3 regions of the Rhizobium sp. SVR5-9E genome follow, and region 2 is predicted to be linked to each of the others. Evidence: predicted binding sites of a transcription regulator. Region 2 holds the regulator's gene; each other region holds the start of a gene.

Region 1 (3,264 bases), on a different contig from region 2:
AACAGGTCGATGTCGTAGTTGTCGTGCTTGCCCTGCAGCACGGCGGCAACGCGTTCCAGCCCCATGCCGGTGTCGATGGAGGGACGCGGCAGGTCGACACGCTCTTCCTTCGTCACCTGCTCGTACTGCATGAAGACGAGGTTCCAGATCTCGATGAAGCGGTCGCCATCCTCCTCGGGCGAACCCGGCGGGCCGCCCCAGATCTGCTCGCCATGATCGTAGAAGATTTCCGAACAGGGGCCGCAAGGGCCGGTATCTCCCATCGCCCAGAAATTGTCGCTGGTCGGAATGCGGATGATCTTGTCATCCGGAAGGCCGGCGATCTTCTTCCAGAGGTTAAAGGCGTCGTCGTCGGTGTGATAGACGGTGACCAGCAGGCGCTTGGCGTCGAGACCGAATTCCTTGGTGATCAGGTTCCAGGCAAGCTCGATCGCGCGCTCCTTGAAATAATCGCCGAACGAGAAGTTGCCGAGCATTTCGAAGAAGGTGTGGTGGCGCGCGGTATATCCGACATTGTCGAGGTCGTTGTGCTTGCCGCCGGCGCGAACGCATTTCTGCGCCGTCGATGCGGTCTTGTAGGGGCGCTGTTCCAGACCGGTGAAGACGTTCTTGAACTGCACCATCCCGGCATTGGTGAACATCAGCGTCGGGTCGTTACGCGGCACGAGCGGGCTCGACGGCACGATCTCGTGGCCGTTCTTCTTGAAATAGTCGAGAAAGCTCGACCGGATATCATTCACACCGCTCATGCTATGCCCTTCAATGCTGCCCGAGGCAGGTCAAAACTCAAATCCAGTGGCTTTTAACGTTCACCCTTGCCACTGTCCAGCAGACAAACAAAACCGGCCGCATTCTGGTCAGGAATGCGGCCGGTTTCGATATGCCGGAGTGGCAGCTGTAAAAACTACATATCCGTGTCGGTGTCGCCATCGTTGGCGTCCGGTCCACCATTCTGCAGGAACCGGTCGGCGATAAGACCCGCATTCTGACGAAGGGCCATCTCGATCTCGCGGGCGAGATCCGGATTGTCACGCAGGAAGAGCTTGGCGTTCTCGCGGCCCTGGCCGAGACGCTGGCTGTTGTAGGAGAACCAGGCACCGGACTTCTCGACGATGCCGGCCTTGACGCCGAGATCGACCAGCTCGCCGGTCTTCGATACGCCTTCACCATACATGATGTCGAATTCGACCTGCTTGAACGGAGGCGCCATCTTGTTCTTGACGACTTTGACGCGGGTCTGGTTGCCGATCACCTCTTCGCGCTCCTTGACCGCGCCGATGCGGCGGATGTCGAGGCGGACAGAGGCGTAGAACTTCAGCGCGTTTCCGCCCGTCGTCGTTTCCGGCGAGCCGAACATGACGCCGATCTTCATGCGGATCTGGTTGATGAAGATGACCATGGTGTTCGACTTGGAGATCGACGCCGTCAACTTGCGCAGCGCCTGGCTCATCAGGCGCGCCTGAAGGCCTGGAAGACTGTCGCCCATCTCGCCCTCGATTTCGGCACGCGGCGTCAGCGCCGCAACCGAGTCGACAACGAGAACGTCGACCGCTCCCGAGCGTACCAGCGTATCGGTGATTTCGAGTGCCTGCTCGCCGGTATCCGGCTGGGAGATCAAAAGGTTCTGGAGATCGACGCCGAGCTTGCGGGCATAGACCGGATCGAGCGCATGTTCCGCATCCACGAATGCGCAGATGCCGCCCTTCTTCTGCGCTTCGGCGATCGTCTGCAGTGCCAGCGTCGTCTTGCCCGAGCTTTCCGGTCCGTAGATTTCGATGATGCGGCCCTTCGGAAGACCGCCGATGCCGAGCGCGATATCGAGGCTGAGGGAACCGGTCGATACCGTTTCGACCTCGATGACGCTCTCGTTCGCGCCAAGTTTCATGATCGAGCCCTTGCCGAACGACCGCTCGATCTGTGAGAGTGCCGCTTCAAGTGCCTTGCTTTTGTCCACCGATTTGTCCTCTACAAGCCGCAATGTATTCTGTGACATTCGATCCACCTTTAGGTTATTGAAGCCGCTCTAGCAATGTCGCCGTTGATATCGGGTTTGTACGCCATTTGTTCTCATTTCGCAAGTGGGGTCCAAATGGTTGAAAGAAAAAGGCAAAACGGTCTGTGTTCTACGTTTGTTTTATTGATGCAAAGCAACGGCTTAGATTGCGGCGCAAGCACGCGGGGGCTCCTCTGCGGCCCCGTCGATTCGATCATCGGGAACTGAAGACATGAAGAACAGGATTCTCGTTCTCGGCGGCGCGCATATCGATCGGCGCGGGCGTATCTCCGGCGAGACGGCGCCGGGGGCCAGCAACCCCGGCGAATGGTTCGAGGAGCCGGGCGGCGGCGCCTTCAATGCCGCCAGGAACCTCGCGCGGCTCGGCTTCGATGTGACGATGATTTCCCCGCGCGGCGGCGATCCGACGGGCGAATTGGTGACGGAGGCAGCCTACGCGGCCGGTATCGACGACCGGCCCTTCGTCTTTCTCGACCGCAAGACCCCAAGTTACACCGCGATAATCGAGCGGGATGGCAATCTGGTGGTGGCGCTGGCCGACATGGAACTCTACCGCTACTTCGTCCCGCGACGGCTGGCGATCCGCTGGGTGCGCGAAGCCTTCGCCGCCACCGACCTCATCCTTTTCGACGCAAACCTGCCGGAAGATACGATCACCGCGCTCGTGAGCCGCGCCAATGCGCTCGGCAAACCGGTTGCCGCGATCGCCATATCCCCGGCAAAGGTCGTCAAGCTCAGGCCTTCCATTAGTGGCATCGACCATCTTTTCCTCAACGAGGCGGAAGCCGCGGCCCTGACCGGCCGGCGCCCGGAGAGGCCGGAAGACTGGCTGTCACTGCTCGGCGACATGGGCCTCAAAGGCGGCGTCGTCACGCGCGGGCAGCGCGAGCTGATCGCTTTCGGCCCGGATGGCGCCTTCTGCCTGCAGCCTCCATCGGTCGAGACCGTCGCCGACGTCACCGGTGCAGGCGACTCGCTCGCAGCCGGCATCCTTTCCGCCTTGATGCACGGGGCGCCGCTCGAGGAGGCCATCCGGCATGGCGCGGCGGCGGCCGCGCTGACCGTCCAGTCGCCGCATGCCGTCAATGAAAGGCTGACACCCAGCCTGCTTGCGGACACACTGGCTCTTGTTCAGAGCGCAAGAATTCTGCATTGAATCTGCAGCACCGATGAAACGGAAGAGACAATGACCAAACCGATCTCCCCTCTCCTGCCGGTCTCCTATTCCAAGGAGGTTGCCGCTGCAAAGC
Region 2 (3,264 bases):
CGGCTGTGCGACATCGAAATAGGCTTCCATCCCCTCCTGAGACAGCAGACTGATTTTGACGTTGGGAGTTGTGACTGCGAGGCCGAAACTGGTGCTCTCTACCTTTGCCCCGGACGCCGCCAGTTGGACGAAAGAGCCAAACGCTTCTGGCTCCGGCGCGCTTAGCACGACCTCCCGAATACCGGCTACGCCATTTTCGTGTTTTTCCAGCGCGTCATGGTTGGCGGGAAAGGCATTGATGCGCTGGCAGGCAAAGAGAAAGAAATCCGGCGCCCTGAGATCGGCCGCAAAAGCGAGCTTGAAGGCGCCGGTCGATTGCGAGCCATCCGGCATTTCGATCGGACGCGAAAACTCCAGCATGTCGCCGCCGCTCTGCCTGGCATTCATGAAGGCAGAATGATCGGCGTCCGCATCCTCTGTGCTAAAAGCGACCGCAGAAAACCCGTCATTGCCGCACCGGAAGCGAAAAGCCTGGTCGCGCGCCACAAAAACATTGCCCCCGCGCACGGATGTTTCACATTTCTTCGCATTCTCGATACCAAGCGGCTCGAGATAGGTCTTGTCGGCAAAGAAGATGCAAGCGTTCTCCGTTCCGAACGGGTGGCCGCCCTCTGGCGCAATGGTAAATCCCAGCCTTCCCAGCCGCTCGCGCGCCAGGTCGATGTCCGTGACCGGTAGGACAAGGTGATCCAGTGGATGAGGCATCGGGCGCGTCTCCATTTTTCCAGTGCTCCAGATTTGCGCGGCCTGTTCCCCCGATGCAAGCTGCAAGCGGTGACCCGGCAAACAAAAAGTCCCAAAATGAATGCACTTCAGAAAAAGTTTTACCGAAATTTAGGTACTTGCGGAACACATATGGAACATATAGTGTCTGTTCTGGCTTTGTTTCACGAATCTGGGGTTAAACTTCGATGCTGACGCGCAAACAACAGGAGCTTCTCCTCTTTATTCATGAGCGGATGAAAGAATCCGGCGTCCCGCCATCCTTCGACGAAATGAAGGATGCGCTGGATCTCGCCTCCAAATCCGGCATCCACCGCCTGATTACGGCGCTTGAGGAGCGTGGTTTCATTCGTCGCCTACCGAACCGGGCTCGCGCACTTGAGGTGATCAAGCTTCCGGAGGCCTACAGCCCGAGCATTCAGCCGCGCCGCGGCTTTTCGCCAAGCGTCATCGAGGGTAGCCTCGGCAAACCGCAGCCGGTAGCAGCCCCGCCGAAGCCGGCGAACGAAGACAACAACAGTGCTGTTTCCGTTCCCGTCATGGGCCGCATCGCGGCCGGCGTGCCGATCTCGGCAATCCAGAACAATACCCACGACATCACCGTCCCCGCCGATATGCTGGGGTCGGGCGAGCACTACGCACTTGAGGTCAAGGGCGATTCGATGATCGACGCCGGCATCTTCGACGGCGATACGGTCATTATCCGCAATTCAAATACCGCAAACCCCGGCGACATCGTTGTCGCACTGGTCGATGACGAGGAAGCGACCCTCAAGCGGTTCCGCCGCAAGGGAGCCTCGATCGCGCTTGAAGCCGCAAACCCGGCATATGAGACACGTATCTTCGGGCCGGACCGCGTCAAGGTTCAAGGCAAGCTCGTCGGCCTCATTCGCCGCTATCACTAACCGGCAACGCATCCCCGGCAAATGTGCCACTGCGCCAATCATAGGCGCGGTGCCGGCTCCAGGGGCGGTCGAGTGTTTCGAAAGCGGTTGTGACGTCTGCGGCGCCGTTTCCAAAGCGTAACTCGACGGCGCCGGTTTTCCTCAGGGTTTCGCCGGTAAACAGCATTGCTCCGGATCGGCAGGTGCCGGACCGCAGCTTGACCGGCGTCACGACGATATCCGCTGTGTCGCAAGCCGGGCCGAAATAGGCCGCATTTTCGATCACTGCGAGGATGGAGCCGTTCTCGAGCTCTGCCGTGCACCAGGCTTTTTTGACGCAGGTGAAATGGCCTGCCGAAGCGGCGTTCCGCATCGCATCTCTTGCTTCTTCCTGTTGCGTCGGAGAAAGCCTCAATCTCTCCCCGTCTTTTGCCGAAGGCGGGGCCGAGGCGGTATCAAGCAATTTTGGCGGCCGGTGGTCATCGATAACCAGCGCTCGTTTCCACTGGTCGAAAATGAAATCCGGCGGGCGTTCGCGGTTGGAGGCGAGAGCGGATTGCCTGACGATTGCAACAAGACTTCCATCTTCGGCAATCACGACATCTGGCGCGGCTCTACCGGGCATGAGCGCAACGGCAAGCGTTGAACCGGCGATGATCGCTGTTCCCATATGCCTAAGCCGGGTGCGCAGCAGCGTGAGCAGCAGGAAGCCGGCGACCGCTGCCGGAAAATACCAGCCGGGCAGCCTGCCCACGCCGATGTCGCCGCCCCAGGACGACACCGTCTTGGCAACCGCGATTACGAGATCGAGACCGAAACCCACCACCTTCCACGGCAGCACGTCTAGCCCGAAGGGCATCAGCAGCATGGCAAGCAGGCCTGCAGGCATGATGACGAAGGAAATGATCGGCATGGCCGCGAGGTTGGCCGGCAGACCGTAGGCCGTCAGCCGGTGGAAATGCTCGATCGAGAACAATGCTGTCGAAAAGCCGCCGATGACGGATGTGAGCAGGATTCCGCCGAGAAAACCGGAAACGGAAACCAACAGCCGAAGCGATCGCATTTTTGAAAAAGGGCTTTCGCGCATCGGCCGCTCCTTCCAAAGCGCATATCCCGCGACCAGCGCCAGAGTGGCGGCAAAGGACATCTGAAAGCTCGGACCCATGATTTCGGAGGGCGAGATTGAGATGATGAGGAGTGCCGAAAGCGCGACATTGCGGAGGCTGATGGAGGGCCGGTCGAAGAAGACTGCAACCAGCATGATTGCCATCATGATGAAGGCGCGTTCGGCCGAAACGGCAAAACCTGAGATCAAGAAGTAGGCCGTCACCGCCGCCAGAGCACCCGCCGCCGCAATCTTTTTCGTCGGATAGGCCTGAGCGACACCCGGAAAGAGGCTGAGTATCGAACGGAATCCGACAAAGAAAATACCCGCCGACAGCGCCATGTTGAGCCCGGAGATTGCGATGATATGGGCAAGACCGGACTGACGGAGTGCCTCTGTCGTCTCGCTGGAAATTGCCCGGCGCTCGTCCGTCACCAGCGCGGCGGCAAAAGCACCGGTGTCACCGGGCAGGATCGACCTTATGCGATCGCCAATACTGCTGCGCAGGCGATAGAGCCATTCCAGCCAATTTTCGCCGAAATTTCGAGCGTC
Region 3 (3,264 bases), on a different contig from region 2:
GGCGGTTGTCGTGAGAAATGCAGCCGCGACAAGTATGGCGAGAGCGGAATTCAAAATGATCTGAGCCATGAGACCCCGTTCCTTTCTTACACAGGCTTACTGCCGTGATCTTCAGAAAGAATATGCGCCTTACGCCCGAAGCGCGGTAGATTTGCCTTTCATGACCGATCGTCAACATATTGTTGACGGCGAGCATAAACAAAAACGGGCGCCGAAGCGCCCGTCTGAACCCTTCTAATGGCAGTTCTCAGTAACGGCGTGGGCAACGTGCTTCGTAGCGGCGGCCATACCGGTCGCGATAGACGCAGTAGCCGCGGTGTTCCACGGACTGGCCGATCAGCGCCCCAGCAAGACCACCGGCAACAGCGCCGACTGCAGCGCCGCCCCAGCTGTTGCTCACAGCGCCACCAATGATCGCCCCAGTGCCGGCGCCGATTGCCGTTCCTTGTTCAGTCGGGGTGCAGGCCGCAAGTGCGCCTACCATAGCGGCTACAATGGCAATTTTCTTCATCATGTCTTTTCTCCGTAGGTTACAAGCCGCTAAATTCGGCCCATTAAAACAAGGATAAGAACGATAATGAGAACTAGCCCCAAACCGCCGGAAGGTCCATAGCCCCAGCCACGGCTATAACCCCAATTCGGCAGGGCACCAAGCAGGAGCAGAATAAGAATAATAAGAAGTATTGTTCCGAGCATGTTTTGAATTCCTCCAATTCGCCGTGACGAATGGACAATAAACACGCATCTGTCTTTTTTGTTCCCGGTTGGGATGAGACGCCGGTGATTTTTCTGCCTATCGGTGCATTGCGCAGGCGCGCCGTTCAAATCTTAACAAAGCCGCTCAAACAGCGGCGCATGGTCAGCTTTCCATTCGAGCTTTATGGTTAAAATTATATTCAAATACAACATGTTGCGGTGAACAAATCCGGAAACTCCGGGTGTCGGTGATTCGTAGGCGATTCGTTCTGCATTTGATCAATGGTTAATGCGGGTGCGGTACGACGGAGTGCCTATCGGTGCGAATCCGGCTTCCGAAACTAGGACGCGGCGTGTGGCCTGATTCAGCATCTAGTAGGAAAAACCGATTCAAACCAATACTTAGCCGTGAACAAAAGCTGAATCACGGAGAGTCACCGATTCGTCGCTGATTCGTTCTCAGGCTGTTCCGAATCTGAAAACAGCGACTTAGCGCCATTTTTTGAATCGAGTTTGCAGCTCGCCTCTTGCGTTTGAAGAGGCACCTGTCCATGTGTTGTCTGCTTTGGAAACAAAGCGCCCTTGACCCTGAGGCTCCCCGCCTCACTTGCATGGACAATGAAACTGACATCGCAGCCCATGATACTGAGCGGGCGCGGCGTGACCGCGGTGCTCGGGCCGACCAATACAGGCAAGACCCACTATGCTATCGAGCGCATGGTTGCGAGCGGTACCGGCGTGATCGGGCTGCCGCTGCGTCTGCTGGCGCGTGAGGTCTATACGCGTGTGGTCGAAAAAGTCGGCGCGCAGAACGTCGCGCTCGTCACTGGCGAGGAGAAAATCTCTCCGCCGAATGCGCGCTTTTCCGTGTGTACAGTGGAGGCCATGCCGCGCGAGACAAAGGCAGCCTTTGTCGCCATCGACGAGGTCCAGCTCGCCGGCGATCTCGAACGCGGCCATATCTTCACCGACCGTATTCTGCATCTGCGCGGCCGCGACGAAACGCTGCTACTCGGCGCTGGTACGATGCGTCCCATTCTCCAGCAGCTCCTGCCGGGTATTACCGTTGTCGAGCGTCCAAGACTGTCGCAACTCCTCTATGCCGGTCAAAAGAAGATCACCCGTCTTCCCCAGCGGACGGCTATCGTCGCCTTCTCGGCAGATGAGGTCTACGCCATTGCGGAATTGATTCGGCGCCAGCGTGGAGGGGCCGCCGTTGTTCTCGGCGCGCTGAGCCCACGCACCCGAAATGCCCAGGTCGCACTCTACCAGGCAGGCGATGTCGAATACCTCGTGGCGACCGATGCGATCGGGATGGGCCTCAACCTGGATGTCGATCACGTCGCTTTTGCGCAGGACCGCAAATTCGACGGCTATCAGTTCCGCAATCTCAATCCCGCCGAACTCGGACAAGTTGCCGGGCGCGCCGGCCGTCATATGCGTGATGGCACCTTCGGGGTGACGGGCCAAGTGCAGCCTTTCGACGAAGAATTGGTGCAGCGGATGGAGGCGCACGAATTCGACAATGTCAAAGTTTTGCAGTGGCGGACGAAGGAACTCGATTTCTCCTCGATACGCTCGTTGCGGGCAAGTCTGGAAACTCCGCCGCGCGAGCAAGGCTTGACGCGTGCTTTGCCCGCCGTCGACCAGCAAGCGCTGGAGCAACTGGCTCGCTATCCGGAAGTTATTGACTTGGCTACCAGTCCGCAGCGCGTGGAGAAGTTATGGGAAGCTTGCGCGCTGCCGGACTATAGGCGTATCACGCCGGCACAGCATGCCGATCTGATCTCGACCCTCTTTTCCGATCTCGTGCGCCATGGCACGGTGAACGAGGGGTTTCTCGCAGAGCAGGTGCATCGCGCGGATCGTACGGACGGCGAAATTGACACGCTTTCGGCACGAATCGCGCAGATAAGAACCTGGACCTATGTGTCGAATCGACCCGGCTGGCTTGCCGATCCGACACACTGGCAGGAAAAGACGCGGGAAATCGAAGATCGATTGTCCGATGCGTTACATGAGAGGTTGACGAAACGCTTTGTTGATCGCAGGACATCTGTGCTCATGAAGCGCCTGAGAGAGAATGCGATGCTGGAAGCTGAAATCAGTGTGAATGGCGATGTCTTTGTTGAAGGACATCATGTGGGACAGTTGTCCGGTTTTCGGTTTACTCCCATTTCGGGTGCGGACGGACCGGATGCAAAGGCAATCCAGGCTGCTTCGCAAAAGGCGCTTGCCCTGGAATTCGAGGCTCGTGCCGCACGCCTCCATGCTGCCGGAAACAGCGATCTGGCGATAAGTTCTGACGGTCTCGTCCGCTGGCTCGGCGATCCGATCGCCCGCCTTGCCGGCAGCGACCACATCATGCGCCCCCGCGTTATCCTGCTCGCCGACGAACAGCTCACGGGGAACGCGCGCGATCACGTTGCCGCGCGCATCGAACGCTTCGTCAATCACCATATCAGCACGGTTCTGAAGTCGCTCGATGATCTTTCGCGCGCTGAGGACCTGCAGGGCCTTGCTAAGGGACTTGCTTTTCAACTCGTCGAAAATCTCGGCGTGCTCTTC

Evidence for each region. The regulator LexA, encoded in region 2, represses DNA repair genes until DNA is damaged. The targets are predictions, from matches to a motif close to TGTTCNNNNTGTGTTCNG.
Region 1: recA (recombinase RecA) is a predicted target of LexA. The motif match lies at 2,120-2,137, and genes of this name have one in related genera.
Region 3: ACPYOJ_RS27545 (helicase-related protein) is a predicted target of LexA. The motif match lies at 1,151-1,168, and genes of this name have one in related genera.

The regions. Positions count from the first base shown of each region.
Region 1 is NZ_JBNDHS010000003.1:145,924-149,187, reverse strand. It holds gene alaS (alanine--tRNA ligase) at 1-749, opposite strand, end outside; gene recA (recombinase RecA) at 905-1,993, opposite strand; gene ACPYOJ_RS03185 (carbohydrate kinase family protein) at 2,226-3,170, shown strand; gene ACPYOJ_RS03180 (pseudouridine-5'-phosphate glycosidase) at 3,201-3,264, shown strand, end outside.
Region 2 is NZ_JBNDHS010000005.1:7,263-10,526, reverse strand. It holds gene ACPYOJ_RS04440 (VOC family protein) at 1-705, opposite strand, end outside; gene lexA (transcriptional repressor LexA) at 912-1,628, shown strand; gene ACPYOJ_RS04430 (ComEC/Rec2 family competence protein) at 1,609-3,264, opposite strand, start outside.
Region 3 is NZ_JBNDHS010000087.1:16,994-20,257, reverse strand. It holds gene ACPYOJ_RS27560 (hypothetical protein) at 1-69, opposite strand, end outside; gene ACPYOJ_RS27555 (YMGG-like glycine zipper-containing protein) at 248-514, opposite strand; gene ACPYOJ_RS27550 (DUF3309 family protein) at 541-696, opposite strand; gene ACPYOJ_RS27545 (helicase-related protein) at 1,315-3,264, shown strand, end outside.